3 regions of the Pseudomonas sp. SDT291_1_S447 genome follow, and region 2 is predicted to be linked to each of the others. Evidence: predicted binding sites of a transcription regulator. Region 2 holds the regulator's gene; each other region holds the start of a gene.
What was found. Region 2 encodes FliA, which starts transcription of late flagellar genes. Its sites were predicted from a motif close to CTAAAGTTTNNNNNNNNNNNGCCGNTAA; they were not measured.
Positions count from the first base shown of each region.

Region 1: motA (flagellar motor stator protein MotA) is a predicted target of FliA. The motif match lies at 2,642-2,669, and genes of this name have one in related genera.
Region 3: ACW9IR_RS19155 (flagellar protein MotY) is a predicted target of FliA. The motif match lies at 4,295-4,322, and genes of this name have one in related genera.

Region 1 covers NZ_JBSVXS010000030.1:49,754-56,868, reverse strand. Annotated here, with positions in the region: gene asd (archaetidylserine decarboxylase) at 1-156, opposite strand, end outside; gene rhdA (thiosulfate sulfurtransferase) at 166-990, opposite strand; gene ACW9IR_RS12795 (HDOD domain-containing protein) at 1,033-2,571, opposite strand; gene motA (flagellar motor stator protein MotA) at 2,738-3,589, shown strand; gene motB (flagellar motor protein MotB) at 3,593-4,669, shown strand; gene ACW9IR_RS12780 (sterol desaturase family protein) at 4,761-5,894, shown strand; gene ACW9IR_RS12775 (toll/interleukin-1 receptor domain-containing protein) at 5,955-6,440, opposite strand; gene ACW9IR_RS12770 (caspase family protein) at 6,440-7,115, opposite strand, start outside.
Region 2 covers NZ_JBSVXS010000136.1:4,145-11,259, forward strand. Annotated here, with positions in the region: gene ACW9IR_RS25625 (chemotaxis protein CheA) at 1-1,857, opposite strand, end outside; gene ACW9IR_RS25630 (protein phosphatase CheZ) at 1,912-2,700, opposite strand; gene ACW9IR_RS25635 (chemotaxis response regulator CheY) at 2,719-3,090, opposite strand; gene fliA (RNA polymerase sigma factor FliA) at 3,257-3,997, opposite strand; gene fleN (flagellar synthesis regulator FleN) at 3,994-4,824, opposite strand; gene flhF (flagellar biosynthesis protein FlhF) at 4,941-6,281, opposite strand; gene flhA (flagellar biosynthesis protein FlhA) at 6,293-7,115, opposite strand, start outside.
Region 3 covers NZ_JBSVXS010000065.1:17,898-25,012, forward strand. Annotated here, with positions in the region: gene ACW9IR_RS19140 (response regulator transcription factor) at 56-682, opposite strand; gene ACW9IR_RS19145 (hypothetical protein) at 1,123-1,839, shown strand; gene ACW9IR_RS19150 (argininosuccinate synthase) at 1,973-3,190, opposite strand; gene ACW9IR_RS19155 (flagellar protein MotY) at 3,320-4,228, opposite strand; gene pyrC (dihydroorotase) at 4,389-5,435, shown strand; gene rnt (ribonuclease T) at 5,432-6,109, shown strand; gene ACW9IR_RS19170 (peroxiredoxin) at 6,188-6,790, opposite strand; gene ACW9IR_RS19175 (bacterioferritin-associated ferredoxin) at 7,104-7,115, shown strand, end outside.

The DNA.
Region 1 (7,115 bases), on a different contig from region 2:
CGCTTGCGACATGTCCACCTGGTAGCGCTTGGCGAACCATTGGGTGAAGGCATTCTTGAACCAGCGCACGCGGCACTCGGCAACGCAGCCGGCCAAGCGCGACAGCAGGTGATGAGGCAGCAGGTACTGACTGAGGATAAACAGACGCTCTTTCATTAGTTGTCCTTAAAAACCTTGAATCTCGACAGGCGTGTCAGGGTGGTTGCCCCATTCGCCCCAGGAACCGGCGTAGCCCTTGACCCGCGGATAACCGAGGGACTTGGCCACCAGATAAGTGAAGCCCGACCGGTGATGGGTCTGGCAGTGGGTAATGATTTCTTTGTCCTTGGTGATCCCGAGATCTTCGAGGATCTGCGGCATGTCTGTGCGAATACGCAGCTGACGGGCCTTGTCCATGCCGGCGGTCCATTCGAAATTGACCGCGCCGGGGATGTGCCCGGCCTTGGCGGCCAGGACTTTCTCGCCGGAATACTCCAGCGGCCCGCGCGCATCCCAGATTGCCAGGTCGGCGGCGCCGAGACGACTTTGCAGGTATTCGCGTGTGGCGGTCGGTTCTTCGTGCAGGGTCAGCGCCAGCGGGCCACCGACAGCGGGTGGCACCTGGATCGACATCGGCATGCCATCTGCCAGCCACGCCGGCAGACCACCGTCTATATAGTGGTACTTGTCGTGACCGATCACGTCGAGCAGCCAGATGAAACGTCCGGCCCAGCCGCCGCCTTCATCGTCATACACCACGTAGACCGCGTCCTGGCGATGCCCGAGTTCACCGAACAACGCTTCCAGATCGGCTTTGGCCGGCAGCAGGCCCGGCGCCGGCGGCTGGCCGAGCTGGGTGCGCTTCGGGTCGACAAAACGTGCGCCGGGAAGATGACCTTCGGTGTAGCGGGCAGCGCTGGTCAGATCCACCAGAATCAGTTCAGGGGAATCGAGACGCGGGAGCAGGTCGCTCGGCTCGATGACGAGCGGCAAGCCAGAGAAGTCAGACATGTGAGGTCTCCAGAGCACAAAGGGGAGGATTGTAGCGCAGCCTCATCGGCCACGGCTGCTAAAGCTGTGCAGGGCTTTTTCTATGCACTGCGCGGTTTTGCCAAAGGCTTGCACGGTGATGTCGGCGAACGGCCCGCCGCCCTGATCAGCGACAACGATCATGATCACTCGGCCGTTATTGACCAGTGAGCGCAGGAACAGATGCTCGCCACGAAACAGCGTGCGCAGGCTCGGCGGCAGCAGGGCGGAGAACTGTGCATTGTTGTCCGGGTTGATGCGCACCTGCGCTTGTTGCGCGAGTAAACGTTGCAGCACGCTACTTTGGTTGACGGCAAAAGTCAGTGCAGCGGCTTCTTTCGGCAAACCATAGGTTTGCTGCACACGCAGACTGGATTGGCTGCGGTCGGCCATCAGGATCATCACCCGGCGCATGCCGCTGGCGGCCAAGGCATCGCGCGCGGCGACGGTCAGGCTCATCGCATTGGTGAAGCGGCTCGGTTCTGCCAGCAATTCGGCGCATTGCTTGCGCCATTGGCCCAGGTCCTCAGCTGTCGGCGCGGCGGCGGGCAACAGGCCGGCGGGTAAACGACGGGTGCCCCACGGCCACAACAGCGAAACGGCCGGGTGCCACAAATCGGGCATCGCGTGATAACGCGCGCTGTTGGCGGCTTGTTGGTGCAACTGTTGCTGCACTTCGTCCATCGAGATTTGCAGATAAAGGCTGGTCAGGTACTGCCAGCGTTCGCTGTGCGGACTGTCCCAGGCTTGTTGCGCCGACAGCGCCAGACCGTTGGCCAGCAGTACGGTATTAGCCGGTTGATTAAGCCAGCAGCGCAGCGTCGGGTCATCGTCGAGGCGATTCTGCTGGCGCAACGGATGCTCGCTGTCGCGGGCGATGCGCAGCACTTTCACCAGTTCGCGCTGTTCACTGAGCAGCAGTTTGTAGCCTTGCTGCACCCAGATCGGCAGATGCCAGGCCTGCACCAGTGCCTCGGCAATTTTCAGCAGGCGCACGCCGAACAATTGCTTTTCGACGGTGCGGGCCGACTCGCCCTTGTGGATAACCCGCAGCTCCCATTCCTCAAGCAGTTGCGGATAAGTCAGCGCCAATGGCCACAGCGGCGACAGAAACAACAGGCTGCCCCAATGAATGTCTTGCCACAGCCGCGCCAGGCGACTGGCGAAAAAACCGTTGGCCTGTTGCGTTGCGTGCTGGCTGATCATCTGCAACTGGCGCAGGGCCTTGGGGATTTGCATCTGCGGTTCGGCGGGCAGGCGCGCGAGCAATTCTTCGGTGCGGGCAAGGCCCAGACGGTTGATCGCCACCTCAAGATTTTCCGCCGGCGCGGCCATGGTGCCGTGGGTGTGACGATTCGCCTCACGGATGATGCTCAAGGCCAGTGCCGGGCTGTCCTGCATCAGGTCGGCGATATCGCGCAGCGAGCTGCGGTTGTCACGGATCGCGCGGCAGACTTTGTCGTGAGCCTCTTGCGGCACGGGCAGTCGCACGCCATCGAGCAACTTTACCCAGCCGTCGAGGGTGGTCGGTTTTGCGTGTGGGACGTTCGTTTCATTAGCCATGTCTGGAGGGGATCTTCACTGACTGTAGACGCGCCCGGCATGGGCTAAATTGGCTTTTCGCCTGAACTGGCTATAGTCTGGCGCAGTTTTGCCGATAAGTAGAAGAAGAGATTTTTTAACTTCCGAATATGACCTTGAACCCGACTTAAATAAGTACTTTCTACCTATGGCTAAAATTATCGGCATCATCGTCGTATTCGCGAGCGTGCTCGGCGGATACGTGCTCTCCCACGGCAAGATTGCCGCCCTGATCCAGCCTTTCGAGGTGTTGATCATCGGTGGTGCTGCACTCGGTGCATTCCTGCAGGCCAACCCCGGCTACATGACGATGCACGTGCTCAAGAAATCCCTGAGCATGTTCAGTTCGCGCTTCAGCCACACGTTCTATCTGGAAGTGCTCGGGCTGATCTACGAGATCCTCAACAAGAGCCGCCGCGAAGGCATGATGGCCATCGAAGGCGACATCGAAGATGCTGCTGCGAGCCCGATTTTCGCCAAGTACCCGGCAGTGCTCAAAGACGAACGCATGACCGCGTTCATCTGCGATTACCTGCGCATCATGTCGTCCGGCAACATGGCCCCGCACGAGCTGGAAGGCTTGTTCGACATGGAACTGTACAGCCTGAAAGAAGACCTCGAACACCCGTCCCACGCGGTGAACGGCATCGCCGACGCCATGCCCGGTTTCGGTATCGTTGCGGCGGTACTCGGTATTGTGGTGACCATGGCCTCGCTGGGTGAAGGCGATCAGAAGTCCATCGGCCTGCACGTCGGTGCGGCACTGGTCGGTACCTTCTTCGGTATTCTTGCGGCGTACGGTTTCTTCGGCCCGCTGGCGCATTCCCTGGCCCACGATGCCAAGGAAGAACTGAACGTCTATGAAGCCATCAAGGCTTCGTTGGTGGCTTCGGCTTCCGGCATGCCGCCATCGCTGGCAGTCGAGTTTGGTCGCAAGGTGCTGTACCCGGCCCACCGTCCAAGCTTTGCCGAGCTGGAACAAGCCGTTCGCGGTCGCTAAGAAATGGAAAATAATCAGCCGATTATCATCAAGCGCGTCAAGCGCATAGCCGGCGGGCATCACGGCGGGGCGTGGAAAATCGCCTTCGCCGACTTCGCCACGGCGATGATGGCGTTCTTCCTGGTGTTGTGGCTGCTGTCCACCGCCACGCCGGAGCAGAAGATCGCCATCGCCGGTTACTTCAAAGACCCGGTCGGCTTTTCCGAAAGCGGCACGCCGTACATCATCGACCTGGGCGGCACGCCGACCCTGGCGCCGGAAAACACCCTTAACCCTGAGGTGAAATCCCAGCCGCAACCCGACAAGGTCACGGTCGACACCGAGCAAGTTGAAGGCATGGCCGAGCAGGTCGAGAAGGAACGTCTGGAACTGCTGCTGCAAGAACTGCAGAACAAGGTCGACGAGAACCCGCAACTGCAGAAGTTCAAGGACCAGATCCTCTTCGAGATCACCCCGAACGGCTTGCGCATCCAGATCATGGACGCCGAGAACCGGCCGATGTTCGACTCGGGTTCCGCACGCCTGAAGCCGTACTTCGAAGACATCCTGCTGGCCATGGCTGACACCATCAAAGCGGTGCCGAACAAGATCAGCATCAGCGGCCACACCGACGCCAAGCCGTACACCGGCACCGGTGATTTCGGTAACTGGGAATTGTCGGCCAACCGTGCCAACGCCGCGCGTCGTGCCTTGATCGCCGGCAGCTATCCGGATGCGCAAGTGGCGCGGGTCGTCGGTTATGCCTCGTCGGCGCTGTTCGACAAGGAAAATCCGTTCAACCCGGTCAACCGTCGTATCGATATCGTGGTGCTGACCAAGAAAGCCCAAGCGGCCATCGAAGGTGCGCAAGGTGCAGACGCTGCGAAGCCAGCGGATCAAGGTCAGAACGGCGCCGCTCCAGCGACGCCGGTTGATCCGAACGCACTGCCAGCGGATCAGCAACCGGTGCCTGCACACGAGCTGCGCGAACGCTTGAACCTGTTCGACGACGCTGCGCCGAAACCGCCTGAGCCGGGGAGTGTGGCGCCCGCGCCTGCTGCCCCTCCAGCCACTGTGCCGGCCCCCACGCCGAAACAGTGACCGACAAAAAGCCACGGTTACCGTGGCTTTTTTGTATCTGCCTGCGTCGCAATGACCAGTCGCAGTTTTCGCAATCACGGAAGATCAGTAAATGGAAAGACTCAAAGCCTATTTTCAACGGCATGGCAACGCACCCTTCAAATTTGGCGAGGGGCGGGTCAGTGGCTATATATCAGCCACCCTCGGACTGTTGAGCCTGCTGGCGGTGTTCTGCTTCCTGTTTCCCGAGTGGCTGACCACAGCTGAACTGCGCAAGGTCTATGATGAACAGTTCGCGCGAACCACGCTATTGCTCGGTCTGGTGGTTTCGTTCAGCCTCGGCACCCTGAATATCCTGCTCAACAAACGCAAGCGTCTGGGGATTACCGGTCTGGTTGCATCGGGCCTGGCGGTGTTCCTTGGGGGCACCAACGTACAAGTCAGCTCGATCGGGCAGACCCCGTACTCGTTGGGTCTGGACTGGTTCGTGCTGGCGCTGCTGGTATCGGCCATCGTGTTCATTCCTCTGGAGAAGCTCTACTCCAAGGATCCCGAGCAAAACATCCTGCGCCCGCACTGGCGCACCGACCTGACCTACTTCTTCGTCAGCCACATGCTGGTGCAATTCATCCTGATCTTCATCACTGCCTCGTCGAGTTACATCGCCGGTTGGGCGATGTCGCCGAGCGTGCAGACCAGCGTACAAAGCCTGCCGTTGCTGGTGCAGTTCCTGCTCGCAATCCTGGTTGCGGATCTCGGCCAGTATTGGCTGCACCGGCTCTATCACGTGGTGCCATTTCTGTGGCGCCTCCACGCGGTGCATCACTCCAGCACGCACATGGACTGGCTCGCCGGCTCGCGCGTGCACTTTATCGAAATCCTGCTGACCCGCACCGGCGTGCTGGTGCCGTTGATGCTGCTGGGCTTCGCCCCGCAAGCGTTGAATGCCTATGTGATTCTGGTCGGTGTCCAGGCCGTACTGGCCCACGCCAACGTGCGAATCAACGGCGGCTGGCTGAACTACCTGATCGTGCTGCCGCGCTACCACCACTGGCACCACGCCCGGCACAAGGATTACATCTACAAAAACTACGCGATCCACACGCCGCTGGTGGACATGTTGTTCGGCACGTTCAAATTGCCGCCGAAGGAGTGGCCGGTGCGTTACGGCGTGTTCGGCAAAGAATTGCCGGGCGGGATTGTGCGTCAGCATTTATATGCGTTTCGCAAGCCTGAGCCGAAATAGGTTCGGAGGTTGAAGAAAGCCGCGTTTGATACGCGGCTTTTTTGTGCCTGCCGATGGGCTCTAAAAACCGCGCCGAATGCGGTTTTTCAGTTGGTCGTGGAATACCTCTGCGTTGCGTTTGTAGGTGCCGCTAAAGGATTCATTGCTCGAATCAAGCGTCATCGAACGCTTGCTCGACACCTCCTCACGATACGCATCGATAAAGAAATTCAGATCTTTATCCGTGCTCAACTTCGGCCACTTGTCCAGGTACAACGGCAATTCCGCCGGCCCTGTCTTGAACGAACAGATTCTTCGATTGCTGATAGTCGCCTCACCAATTTCGAACGGCACCCACCACGACAACGCAGTCTTTTCCGAGACCACTGCCAGCAGGTGCGTGCATTCGGTGATGTTGCGGGTGATGACCCCGGTGATGTCATCGGTGGTCTGCGACTCGGGGTCGAGCACGTCGAGGTAGGTTTTGATGTTGGCCTGGATCAGGCGGCTGTTGATGGCGATGGCGTGGGCGCGATCCATGTGGCGGTAGCTGATGAAGACGGGCATCAGAAGTGTCCTTTGAGGGCGAGTTCGCGGTAGTAGGCGCCGAGGGCGGTGAGGCGGCAGCCGGTGGAGTGGATGGCGGCGTAGTACATGTGTTCGGCGTCAACCGGTTCGATCAGGCTGTGGCGGTTGCACATTTGCAATTGTTTGAAGACGTCGCCGTGATCCGCATCGAACGAGGGTTCTGTGGGCTCGTAACTTGGATCGAGCCTGAAGACGAAACTCGGCTCGGGGAACCAGTCCTTGAGTTTGCGCAGGGTTTCTTCGGCAATCAGCGGCGCCACTTCACGCAGCGGCACGAACTGCGAAACGTTGGTCTTGAACACCGGACGCTGCTCCCAGGCACCCAATGCATTGTCGACAAAAGAGTAAACGCTACCGGGGGTGACCTTGCCGAGCACGTTGGCGGCGCCACCGTGCAGCGCTTGCAACAACAAATCGGTGAATACCCCGTGGCCTCGACTTTCGAGGGCTGACTGTTCTTTTTTGCAGGCGGTGAGAATGGTCATGCCTTCGCCAATCACACTGCTACCACCGCGCAAACCGCGCATGGCAGCGGCCGCGCCGGCCTGGCAGCAATCGAGGATGATGATTTTGTTTTTGATCTGCGACGCCTGATCAGCCCACAGCAGAATGTCGCTGATGCGAATGCCTTCCCCGCCGTGTTTGAAGTCCTGC
Region 2 (7,115 bases):
GATCGCGAGGGTCAGCGGCACCTTGATGACGATCTTCGAGCCCTGGCCCTTGGTCGAGTAGATGTTGATCGAACCGTTGAGCTGGGAAATCTTGGTCTTCACCACGTCCATGCCGACACCGCGGCCGGACACGTCGGAGATCTCGGTCTTGGTCGAGAAACCCGGGGCGAAAATCAGGTTGTAGCACTCGGTATCGCTGAGGCGATCGGCCGCGTCCTTGTCCATCACCCCGCGTTTTACCGCGATGGCGCGCAGGACGTTCGGGTCCATGCCTTTGCCGTCATCGGAAATCGACAGCAGGATATGGTCGCCTTCCTGTTCGGCCGCCAGCACCACGCGACCACCACGGGCCTTGCCCGAGGCTTCGCGTTCTTCCGGCGACTCGATGCCGTGGTCGACGGCATTGCGCACCAAGTGGACCAGCGGGTCGGCCAGGGCCTCGACAAGGTTTTTGTCGAGGTCGGTTTCTTCACCCACCAGTTCCAGGTTGATCTCTTTCTTGAGTTGACGCGCGAGGTCGCGAACCAGACGCGGGAAGCGCCCGAAGACCTTCTTGATCGGCTGCATCCGCGTCTTCATGACGGCGGTCTGCAAGTCAGCCGTGACCACGTCGAGGTTCGACACGGCCTTTTGCATGGCTTCATCGCCGCTGTTCAGACCCAGGCGCACCAGACGGTTACGCACCAGCACCAGCTCGCCGACCATGTTCATGATTTCGTCGAGACGTGCCGTGTCGACGCGCACGGTGGTTTCGGCTTCGCTTGCCGGTTTTTCCGGTGGCGGTGTTGCCGGCGCACGGGCCGGAGCCGGGGCAGCAGCGGCAGCCGGTTTTGGCGCTTCGGCTTTTGGCTCAGGCTTGGCGGCAGGCTTGGGCGCTGCAGCAGCGGCCGGTGCCTTGGCGGCAGGCGTGGCGACGGTCGAAGCACTGCCAGCAGCGGCGGTGCCGACTTCGGAAAACTTGCCTTTACCGTGCAATTCGTCGAGCAGCGATTCGAACTCGTGATCGCTGATCAGATCGCTGCCGGCCGCGGCGGCCGCTGGAGCAGCCGGCGCAGGTGCCGAAGCAATCGCCGACTCCAGCGCGTCCACGGCAAAGTTGCCCTTGCCATGCAACTGATCGAGCAGGGCTTCGAATTCGTCGTCGGTGATGTCGGAGCTGTCGCCCTTGGCCGGCGCCGCAGGGGCTGCCGCCGCTGGTGCAACCGCGTCCACCGCGAACTGGCCTTTGCCGTGCAGTTGATCGAGCAACGACTCGAACTCGGCATCGGTGATTTCATCGCTCGCGGCTTCATTGGCCGTTTGCGCAGGTGCAGCAGCGGCCGGGGCTTCAGCTTCAGCCTTGACGGCGTTCAGCGAGTCCAGCAGCTGTTCAAATTCGTTATCGGTGATGTCGCCCGATGCGTCGCCTTCGACGACCAGCTCTTCGATCATCTCGGCCACTGGCGAAGCCGGGGCTTCGTCCGCCGATTGCGGTTCGGCCAGACGCGCCAGGGCGGCCAGCAGTTCCGGGGTGGCCGCGGTGATCGGCGCACGCTCACGAACCTCAGTGAACATGCTGTTCACCGCGTCCAGTGCTTCGAGGACAACGTCCATCAGTTCTGCATCAACGCGACGCTCACCCTTGCGCAGGATGTCGAACACGTTTTCGGCGATGTGACAGCACTCCACCAGCTCATTGAGCTGAAGGAAGCCGGCGCCCCCTTTTACAGTGTGGAAACCGCGAAAAATTGCGTTGAGCAGATCTGCGTCATCCGGGCGGCTTTCCAGCTCGACCAGTTGTTCGGACAGTTGCTCAAGAATCTCGCCGGCCTCAACCAGGAAATCCTGAAGGATCTCTTCATCGGCGCCGAAGCTCATTAATGGGGTGCTCCTACAGGTCTAAAAACCCAAAAAACCTAAAATTCCAAAACTCTAGAACCCGAGGCTGGATAACAAATCGTCCACATCGTCCTGACCGGACACAACGTCTTCTCGTTTATCGGCATGAATCTGCGGACCTTCACCCTGCGAGAGATGTTTTTGTGGATCTTTTTCTGCAAGCATCGCGGCGCGGTCATGTTCGATGCCCGCAAAGCGGTCGACCTGACTGGCCATGAGCACGAGTTTGAGCAAATTGCTTTCGACTTCGGTGACCAGTTGGGTCACACGCTTGATCACCTGACCGGTCAGGTCCTGGTAATCCTGGGCCAGCAGGATGTCGTTGAGATTGCTCGACACCGCACGGTTGTCCGTGCTGCTGCGTGACAGAAAACCGTCGACCCGGCGCGCCAGTTCACGGAACTCTTCAGCCCCGACCTCGCGACGCATGAAGCGACCCCAATCGGCACTCAAGGTCTGCGCTTCATCAGCCAGACTGTTGACCACCGGCGTGGCGCTTTCCACCAGATCCATGGTGCGGTTGGCCGCGGCTTCCGTCAGCTTGACCACATAGCCCAGGCGTTCGGTGGCGTCGGTGATCTGCGACACTTCCTCGGCCTGCGGCATGTTCGGGTCGATCTGGAAGTTGACGATCGCACTGTGCAGTTCACGTGTGAGCTTGCCCACTTCCTGATACAGGCCACGGTCACGGGTCTGATTGAGCTCATGGATCAGTTGCACAGCGTCGCCGAACCTGCCTTTTTCAAGGCTCTCGACCAGTTCGACCGCGTGTTTTTTCAGGGTCGACTCGAAATCGCCCTGTGAAGATTCGTTATGCTCCATAGCTCCCCCGCGCGTTCATCAGCCGATGCGTTCGAAAATCTTCTCGATTTTGTCTTTCAACGCCTGAGCCGTGAAAGGTTTGACTACGTAGCCGTTTACACCGGCCTGAGCGGCCTCGATGATCTGCTCGCGCTTGGCTTCTGCAGTCACCATCAGCACTGGCAGGTGCTTGAGTTTTTCATCGGCACGCACGTGGCGCAGCAGGTCGATACCGGTCATGCCCGGCATGTTCCAGTCCGTTACCAGAAAGTCGATGCTGCCGCTGTTGAGCACTGGAATGGCAGTCACGCCATCGTCAGCCTCGACGGTGTTGGTGAACCCAAGATCACGCAGCAGGTTCTTGATGATCCGCCGCATCGTTGAGAAGTCATCAACGATGAGGATTTTCATGTCTTTGTTCAATTCGACCTCCAAGCAGTCTTAAACGCGCCCAGCACCTGGACGCGCCACTTCAATCAATCGGCGCAGCACTCAAAGACTGTCTGGAGCACAACAGAGCAAGACCGGTGCCGTTCATCACCGCACCAGCCTCGTTCGCAGTGTCCCCACACTGCCTTCAGCGCGCTCGCCACTCCCCCAAACGCCCCCGCAAACGGGCCGCGCACTGGCTGTGTAACTGGCTGACCCGCGATTCACTGACGCCAAGGACTTCACCGATCTCCTTGAGGTTCAGCTCTTCGTCGTAGTACAGCGCCAACACCAGTCGCTCACGCTCCGGCAAATTGGCAATCGCGTCCGCCAGCGCCGCCTGGAAGCGTTCATCTTCCAGATCGCGTGACGGCTCCATATGAGCACTCGCGCCATCCTCGTGCAGCCCTTCGTGTTCGCCGTCCTGCAACAGGTCGTCGAAACTGAACAGGCGACTGCCCAAGGTGTCATTCAAAATCCCGTAGTAATCGTCGAGACTCAATTGGAGTTCGGCCGCAACCTCGTGATCTTTAGCATCACGGCCGGTTTTAGCTTCAATTGAGCGAATTGCGTCGCTGACCATCCGGGTATTGCGGTGAACCGAGCGTGGCGCCCAGTCCCCTTTGCGCACTTCGTCGAGCATCGCGCCGCGGATTCGTATGCCCGCGTACGTTTCGAAACTGGCGCCTTTGCTGGCGTCATATTTGGTCGAGACTTCGAGCAGGCCGATCATCCCGGCCTGGATCAGGTCTTCGACCTGCACACTCGCCGGCAAGCGTGCCAGCAAGTGGTAGGCAATGCGCTTGACCAGTGGCGCGTAACGCTCGATCAACTCGTACTGCGCGTCACGTGCCGACTTCTTGTAGTAGTTCATACCGCTTGCTGTCATAGCACGGGCCCTGCCGTTTGCTGCACGAGGCGCTCGACGAAAAACTCAAGGTGGCCACGCGGGTTGGCGGGCAGCGGCCAGGTGTCGACCTTCTGCGCGATCGCCTTGAACGCCAGTGCGCACTTGGAACGCGGAAAGGCTTCGTACACCGCACGCTGCTTCTGCACCGCTTTACGCACGCTTTCGTCGTAAGGCACGGCGCCGACGTATTGTAGAGCGACGTCAAGGAAGCGATCCGTGACCTTGGTCAACTTGGCGAACAGGTTGCGCCCTTCCTGCGGGCTCTGCGCCATGTTGGCCAGCACGCGGAAGCGGTTCATGCCGTAATCGCGGTTGAGCAACTTGATCAGCGCGTAAGCGTCGGTGATCGAGGTTGGCTCGTCGCAGACCACCAGCAACACTTCCTGCGCGGCGCGAACAAAACTGACTACCGAGTCACCAATACCCGCAGCGGTGTCGATCACCAGTACGTCGAGATTGTCGCCGATGTCGCTGAACGCCTGAATCAGACCGGCGTGTTGCGCCGGGCTCAGGTGCACCATGCTTTGCGTGCCGGACGCGGCCGGGACGATGCGGATGCCACCGGGGCCTTGCAACAGCACGTCGCGCAACTCGCAACGGCCTTCGATGACGTCGGCCAGCGTGCGTTTAGGGGTCAGCCCCAACAATACGTCAACGTTCGCCAGACCGAGGTCGGCGTCCAGCAGCATGACCCGACGGCCAAGCTCTGCCAGCGCCAGCGACAAGTTCACTGACACGTTAGTCTTGCCGACGCCACCTTTGCCGCCGGTCACCGCGATCACCTGTACGGGATGCATGCTGCCCATGTTATTTCTTTACCTTGTCTTGCATAGACGGAGGCCACATTACTGGCTGCGCGTTCACAACCGGAACAATGCATGGCAGACCATCGATGTAGGTACAAAAACTGTTCATGAATACCTCAGCCTACCTGCTTGGTCGGGCTGTGATAGATATCAGCGAACATGTCAGCCATGGCTTCTTCGCTGGGTTCTTCCTGCATTTGCACGCTGACGGCGCGGCTGACCAGTTGATGACGGCGCGGCAGATGCAAATCATCCGGAATCCGTGGGCCATCGGTCAGGTACGCGACCGGCAATTCATGACTGATCGCCAGGCTCAACACTTCGCCAAGGCTGGCCGTTTCATCCAGTTTAGTCAGGATGCACCCGGCTAGCCCGCAACGCTTGTAACTGTGATAAGCGGCGGTTAGAACCTGTTTCTGGCTGGTGGTTGCCAAGACCAGATAATTTTTTGATCGAATGCCACGTCCGGCCAGACTTTCCAGCTGCATGCGCAGCGCCGGATCACTGGCTTGCAGGCCGGCAGTATCAATCAATACCACGCGTTTGCGCAGCAGTGGATCCAGCGCCTGCACCAGCGATTGGCCCGGATCGACGTGAGTCACCGGCACATTGAGAATGCGGCCCAGCGTCTTCAGTTGTTCCTGAGCGCCGATGCGGAAACTGTCCATGCTCACCAGCGCGACATTCTGCGCGCCGTATTTCAGCACATAACGCGCGGCAAGCTTGGCGAGTGTAGTGGTCTTGCCCATGCCGGCAGGGCCGACCATGGCGATGACACCGCCCTCTTCCAGCGGCTCGACTTCCGGCACGGCAATCATCCGCGCCAGGTGCGCGAGCAACATGCGCCAGGCCTGACGGGGTTCTTCGATATCAGTGATCATCGCCAGCAGATCGCGCGACAACGGGCCGGACAGACCGATACGTTGCAGACGGCGATACAGGTTGGCTTGCGCCGGGCGGCTGCCTTGCAGCTGATTCCAGGCCAGAGTGCCGAGCTGAACTTCCATCAGCTCGCGCAGGCTGTTCAATTCAAAACGCATCGAATCCAGTGCGCGCGGATCAACACCGCCGGAGGACTGTGCAGGCGCCGGGGCCGGACGCGCCGGGGCGGCGTAAGTCGGCTCGCTCAGCGGTTCAGCGGCAGTCAGCGGCAGGCCAGCGGTCAACGGCAGGCCGGCGAAGATCTGGCGGTTGCTATTGCCATCGGCTTCGCCACGCAGGCTCAACTCGGCCTGGGCAGTGACGATGCGCGATTGGGTCTTGCGCAGCTCGTCTTCGAGTTCCATGTTCGGAACCCGTGGCGCCAGCGCCGACAATTTGTAATCCAGTGCCGCCGTCAGCTCGACACCGCCGGCAATGCGGCGGTTGCCAATGATGGCGGCATCAGCGCCCAGCTCATCACGAACCAGCTTCATGGCCTGACGCATATCGGCGGCAAAGAAACGCTTAACTTGCATAAACCACTACCTCAGCCGTTGGGCCCTACTGTCGCAACGATGGTCACTTGCTTGTTGTCCGGTATTTCCTGGTAGGCCAGCACATGCAATCCAGGGACTGCGAGGCGGCCAAAGCGCGAGAGCATCGCGCGGATCGGGCCAGCGACCAAAAGGATCACCGGCTGACCTTGCATTTCCTGACGCTGCGCCGCTTCGATGAGCGAACGCTGCAGCTTCTCGGCCATGCTTGGCTCCAGCAGAACGCCCTCTTCCGAGCCTTGTCCTGCCTTCTGCAGACTATTGAGCAATATTTGTTCCAACCTTGGTTCCAAGGTGATCACAGGCAGCTCCGACTCAGTGCCTACAATGCTTTGGACGATGGCGCGCGATACGCCGACGCGCACAGCGGCGACCAACGCGGCGGTATCTTGACTCTTCGCGGCGTTGTTGGCGATGGCTTCGGCAATGCTGCGGATATCGCGCACCGGCACATGCTCGGCGAGCAACGCTTGCAGCACTTTGAGCAACTGCGACAAGGTGACCACGCCCGGCACCAACTCTTCAGCCAGTTTCGGCGAGCTTTTGGCCAGCAATTGCATGAGTTGCTGCACTTCTTCGTGGCCGATCAGCTCACTGGAGTGCTTGTACAGAATCTGGTTCAAGTGCGTGGCGACCACGGTGCTGGCGTCGACCACGGTGTAACCGAGCGATTGTGCCTGGGCCCGCTGGCTGATTTCGATCCACACCGCCTCCAGGCCGAAAGCCGGATCTTTGGCGTTAATACCGTTGAGCGTGCCGTAGACCTGGCCCGGGTTGATCGCCAGTTCGCGATCCGGATAGATCTCGGCTTCGGCG
Region 3 (7,115 bases), on a different contig from region 2:
TTTCTGCGACTCACTGAATTCGATCGGCCCATGACCCCTTCAGCGACTGAAAGATTCAGACGAGCCCATTGCGCTGCGCCAACTCGATCAGATCTACCAGCGAGCGCGCATTGAGTTTCAGCAACAAGCGGGTCTTGTAAGTGCTCACGGTCTTGTTGCTCAGGAACATTCCATCGGCGATTTCCTTGTTCGTCTTGCCCCGCGCCAACTGCTGCAACACCATCATTTCGCGACCGGAAAGGCGATCCACCATATCGGCTTCACTGGCATTACCCAAACTGGTCCGCACTGTGTGGAGTGCCTGATTGGGAAAGTAACTGTATCCGGATAAAACCGCCTTGATCGCACTCAACAACTCGGTGAGATCCTGCTGTTTACAGACATAACCCGCCGCCCCTGATTGCATGCAGCGCATCGAAAAGTGCCCAGGGGCTTGCGAAGTCAACACCAGCACTTTAATAGGCATGGTTGTCGAAGTCAGGCGAGCAATAACCTCAAGCCCATCAAGTTTCGGTATTCCAATATCCAGAATGACTATATCCGGCATTTGCTCGCGAGCAAGTTGTAATGCATCTACACCATTATCAGTTTCTGCAATGACTTCGTAGCCATGACGTTCCATCAGCATACGTACCGCGAGACGAATGACGGGGTGGTCATCCACGATCAGCACTTTATTCATGGGCAAGTCCAGTTTCGCTGTTCGAGTTTTTAGAACACGCACAATAGCCCAGTCACTTGCCCCTTAGTATGCCAAGCCTTTCATGGACTCGCATCGCAAGACATCCCCTACAGTGATTGAGGATTATTCCTACAAAAAATCATTGCCCTCCTAAATATCCGACGACATACCGCTCTAGATACTGCGCAACCTGTCCGTTGCTGATTTGTAACCGCGTGCGCCTGCAAAGGCCGAAAAGCCTGCCAGAGCCTACGGTCAATGCATTACAAGCGTACGAACCGGATCAATACCCGTCCCACTAGTTAATAAACACTGAAACAAGATATTTACGGCCTTACAAAAACTTTTTGCTATAAATACAAACTCCAATCAACCACCTTACTAACAACCAAACAAAACGACGCCATCAAATGAGAAAACCAAAACAAAAGAACAAGACCATGTTAAGGATAAAAAACAAGATCAACAACCCAATGACAGTCATCGCAATATTCGCTGGACTCTCCGAGGCCTCGGCCGCTATTTCTCTACCCTTCCTCAATAATGAGGACCGGGCCGTATACGTGTGGTTCTTGATCAGCTTTCCATTTTACTTGTTATTTCTTTTTTTTATAACGCTTAATTTCAACTACCGCTCCCTCTATTCGCCTTCCGACTTCGGCAAAGACGAGAGCTTTTTAAAAGCAATGGACAGTAATGATCATGACAACAAACGAAATACGTTAACGCAGGAACCAGGCACACTCGATACGTTTGAAATATCAAGCCACATCGTGCCCTGCGAGAGCGCGGCTGCACTGTGCAAGGATTCGTGCAAAATCCATAACGTCCCCGACCCTCCGCCACGCGTCGATACGAATCAAAACCTTACCGTTCAACACAATATTCGCTTACCCGCATCCATCAGCAATCTTCATATTGTTGATGCACGCAATATTGAGGCGTCGAGAGAGTTCGCCACGATTCTGGAAAAAATCCGAAATTCCGATAAAAATACCGACCGGGTCATCGTGTTTCTTTCCAATCATGTGTCAGATGCTTCACTGACTAAAAATGCACTCCTGCAGATCAAACATGCAAAGAAAGGTTCGAGCACGACACTTTGCATTGTTTACAACCTGTGCTCACAAGCGGTGACGCTGCTGGGTCGCAATTGAACAGTCTGTCCTCGCCGCACATGCAGCCAGGCACTGGCATCACTCGACAACAAACTGACAACGAATTTAAAAAAAGGGCGGCCTTGTCTCGAAGACAAGGCCGCCCTTTCATTGCGCGTCAGCCTGAAAAATCTCAGAACAGCTTGCGGCCCTTGTTGGCAGCAATGCGCATGCGCAGCGCGTTGAGCTTGATGAAGCCCGCAGCGTCGGCCTGGTTGTAAGCACCACCGTCTTCTTCGAAGGTCGCGATGTTGGAATCGAACAGCGAATCGTCGGACTTGCGGCCAGTGACGATCACGTTGCCTTTGTACAACTTCAGGCGCACAACGCCGTTCACGTTGACCTGCGAAGCGTCGATCATCTGCTGCAGCATCAGACGTTCTGGGCTCCACCAGTAACCGGTGTAGATCAGGCTGGCGTATTTCGGCATCAGTTCGTCTTTGAGGTGAGCGACTTCGCGGTCCAGGGTGATCGATTCGATGGCGCGGTGAGCGCGCAGCATGATGGTGCCGCCCGGGGTTTCGTAGCAACCACGGGACTTCATGCCGACGTAACGGTTCTCGACGATGTCGAGACGGCCGATACCGTGGGCACCACCGATCTTGTTCAGCGTCGCCAGCACGGTGGCCGGAGTCATTTCGACGCCGTCCAGTGCAACGATGTCGCCGTTGCGGTAGGTCAGTTCCAGGTATTGCGCTTTATCAGGAGCGTTCTCCGGGGAGACGGTCCATTTCCACATGTCTTCTTCGTGCTCGGTCCAGGTATCTTCCAGCACGCCGCCTTCATAGGAGATGTGCAGCAGGTTGGCGTCCATCGAGTACGGGGACTTCTTCTTGCCGTGACGCTCGATCGGGATCGCGTGCTTCTCGGCGTAGTCCATCAGCTTCTCGCGGGACAGCAGGTCCCACTCACGCCATGGCGCAATGACTTTTACGCCTGGCTTGAGTGCGTAGGCACCCAGTTCGAAGCGCACCTGGTCGTTGCCTTTGCCGGTGGCGCCATGGGAAATGGCGTCAGCGCCGGTTTCGTTGGCGATTTCGATCAGACGTTTGGCGATCAGCGGACGTGCGATGGAGGTACCCAGCAGGTACTCGCCTTCGTAAACGGTGTTGGCGCGGAACATCGGGAACACGAAATCACGCACGAATTCTTCGCGCAGATCGTCGATGTAGATTTCTTTGACGCCCATGGCCTGAGCCTTGGCGCGGGCCGGCTCGACCTCTTCGCCTTGACCGAGATCAGCGGTGAAGGTCACCACTTCACAGTTATAAGTATCCTGCAGCCACTTGAGGATCACCGAAGTGTCCAGGCCGCCGGAATACGCCAGAACGACCTTGTTTACGTCCGCCATGCCATCACTCCACGGGGTTCTACGGAAAGCCGAGGAGTCTACCGCTCAAACGCGATAATTTACAGAGGCGCGACAGCTTAAGACGACAAAGCGACAGAATCTGTCGACAGCGCGACGATGACCAGCGGGTCAGGAAGTCGCTGCGGTGCTGGCTGGGGTGCTCGCCTGAGGCGCTGGAGCGGTGGTTGGCGCCACGCGTGCAAGCTTCACCGCAACCCGACGGTTCTTCGCCCGGTTGGCCGCATTGGTGTTCGGAACCAATGGGTATTGTTCACCGTGGAAACGTACTGTGATCTGCGATTCGGCGATGCCATTGGCCTTGAAGAAGTCGACCACTGCCAGCGCTCGGCGGCGCGACAGTTCACGGTTGGTCAGACGATTACCGCTGTTGTCGGAATGGCCATCGAGTTCGATGTGATTGACCGTCGGATCGGCCTTCATGAATTCGAGCATCACTTGCAGCTTGGCCTTGGCGGCGGCATCGAGGTCAACACCCTCGCCGGGGAAGCCGATCTGCGATTGCTTGATCTGGTCGAAATTCTGCGGCAGCAACTTCGCTACACAGGTCTGATAGTCGTTAAACGCCTTGCTGAATTTCACCGGCAATAAACGCACTTCCGAGACACGGCCATCGCCAGACGCGCGACGTACAACCGGGCTGCGACCGTCCAGCAGACCGCTGATCAGGCCACCGGCCTGGGATTGCGAACTGCTGAACAGCACGTTGCCACTGCCGAGCCGGACGTTGCCCAGATTGATGTCACCACGACCCGGCTGCCACGGTGCCGCCGCCGCCAGCAACGTCGCCGAACCACCGCCAAGCATGGCGTTGTAGGCATTCAGACGGAAGATCGCCTGTTCGCCGGCCTTGCGCACGAACTCACCCGAGCCGAAATCGGTGATCGGTTGGGTCAGACGACATTCGAACTTGTCGCCGGCGACCGTCCACTCAATGTTCTCCAGACGGGTCTGGTACGTGAGCGCCATCGCGGGAAGGCTGGCAAACACACTGAGCAAGGCTAAATAACGCTGGCGCACGGGAGGCTCCATTGGCTTCTGAAACACAAAGACCGATTCACACTATGTTTACGGCATACCTACGGGATATCGGAAGGTTCCCGCAAAACTTGATAGCGAGTGCCTGCAAGAGTCTTTTCCGGTAGCATTCGCCTCAGTTTGACCCGCCTGGAAGCCCCTCATGTCCGACCGCCTGACCCTGCTGCGTCCCGACGACTGGCACATTCATCTTCGCGATGGTGCCGTGTTGACCAATACCGTTGCCGATGTTGCGCGCACTTTTGGTCGCGCCATCATCATGCCCAACCTGGTACCCCCGGTGCGCAACGCCGCTGAAGCCGACGGCTATCGCCAGCGGATTCTCGCTGCCCGCCCGGCCGGCAGTCGCTTTGAGCCGCTGATGGTGCTGTACCTCACCGACCGCACCCAGCCCGAAGAAATTCGTGAAGCCAAGGCCAGTGGCTTTGTCTACGCCGCCAAGCTGTACCCGGCCGGCGCGACCACCAACTCCGATTCCGGCGTGACCAGCATCGACAAGATTCTGCCGGCAATCGAAGCCATGGCCGAAGTCGGCATGCCGCTGTTGATCCACGGTGAAGTCACCCGTGGCGACGTCGATGTGTTCGACCGCGAAAAGATTTTCATCGATGAGCACATGCGTCGTGTCGTCGAGCGCTTCCCGACGCTGAAAGTGGTGTTCGAACACATCACCACCGGCGACGCCGTGCAGTTCGTCAACGAGGCTTCGGCCAACGTTGGCGCGACCATCACCGCGCATCACCTGCTCTACAACCGCAATCACATGCTGGTGGGCGGGATTCGGCCGCACTTCTATTGCCTGCCGATCCTCAAGCGCAATACGCATCAGGAAGCCCTGCTCGACGCCGCCACCAGTGGCAGCGCGAAGTTCTTCCTCGGCACCGATTCGGCACCGCACGCCCAGCACGCCAAAGAAGCCGCTTGTGGCTGCGCCGGCTGCTACACCGCGTACGCCGCCATCGAGATGTATGCCGAAGCCTTCGAACAGCGTAACGCGCTGGACAAACTCGAAGCCTTCGCCAGCCTCAATGGCCCGCGCTTCTACGGCCTGCCGGCGAACACCGATCGCATCACCCTGGTTCGTGAAGAATGGACTGCCCCGACCAGCCTGCCGTTTGGCGAGCTGACCGTTATCCCGCTGCGCGCCGGTGAAAAACTGCGCTGGCGCCTGCTGGAGGAACACGCGTGAGTGAAGACCATTTCGACGACGAACTGGACGGTCAAAGTGGTGGTGGCGGTTCCCGTCACCCGATGGCAGCACGCTTTCGCGGCTACCTGCCGGTAGTCGTCGACGTAGAAACCGGTGGTTTCAACTCGGCCACCGATGCGTTGCTGGAGATTGCTGCGACCACCATCGCCATGGATGAAAAGGGCTTTGTTTACCCCGATCACACCTACTTCTTCCGCGTTGAGCCGTTCGAAGGCGCCAACGTTGAAGCGGCAGCGCTGGAGTTCACCGGGATCAAGCTCGATCATCCGCTGCGCATGGCGGTCAGCGAAGAAACCGCGCTGACTGACATTTTCCGTGGTATCCGCAAGGCGCTGAAGGCCAATGGCTGCAAGCGCGCGATTCTGGTCGGTCACAACAGCAGCTTCGACCTCGGCTTCCTCAACGCCGCAGTTGCGCGACTGGACATGAAGCGCAACCCGTTCCACCCGTTCTCCAGCTTCGACACCGCGACGCTGGCGGGTCTGGCCTACGGTCAAACCGTGCTGGCTAAAGCCTGCCAGGCTGCCGACATCGATTTCGACGGCCGTGAGGCGCACTCGGCGCGTTACGACACAGAGAAAACCGCAGAGCTGTTCTGCGGCATCGTCAACCGCTGGAAACAGATGGGCGGCTGGGAAGACTTCGACGACTGATTGATGGTCGTCGGGTAAATCCCGCGCATAAAAAAACCGGCCACTTGGGCCGGTTTTTTTGTACCTCGACGTTGCGCCTTACAGGGCAGCAGCGTTCTCGGTCAGGTAGGCAGCAACGCCTTCTGGCGAAGCGTTCATGCCTTTGTCGCCTTTTTTCCAGTTGGCAGGGCAGACTTCGCCGTGCTCTTCGTGGAATTGCAGAGCGTCGACCAGACGAATCAGCTCTTCCATGTTACGGCCCAGCGGCAGGTCATTGATGATCTGCGAGCGGACAACGCCTTTGTCGTCGATCAGGAACGCGCCACGGAAAGCCACGCCGCCTTCGGATTCAACGTCGTAAGCCTTGGCGATGTCGTGCTTCATGTCGGCAGCCATGGTGTATTTCACCTGGCCGATGCCGCCATTGTTCACTGGAGTGTTGCGCCATGCGTTGTGAGTGAAGTGCGAGTCGATCGACACAGCGATCACTTCAACGTTGCGTGCCTTGAAGTCGGCCATGCGGTTGTCCAGAGCGATCAGCTCGGACGGGCAGACGAAGGTGAAGTCCAGTGGGTAGAAGAACACCAGGCCGTATTTGCCTTTGATGGCCGAGGACAGGGTGAAGCTGTCAACGATCTCGCCATTGCCGAGTACGGCCGGGACGGTGAAGTCAGGGGCTTGTTTGCCTACGAGTACGCTCATTGATATCTCCTGGTGTAAAAACTTGAAGTTCAGGGTCCGCGCCAGCCTGCCATCCTCAGACGACAGCCCTGTGACACGAACCCCTTCGCAAGGGCCGACCATCATACACTGCGAATTTGGCCTGTCCTCAACGGTTTTTCAAAGCAGGCGCAGAACGGCGCTGCATTTACGGGGCCAGGCAAATCGCCAGCAAATACCGTTCGTCAGTCATGGCTGTTAATCAGCTAAAGCCTTCCGAAAGCACTTTGACAATCATTCTCGTTAACATTAAGATCCATCGCAATTGAGTCACAACCAGCGACGGTTCTCACTTATGTATGTTTGT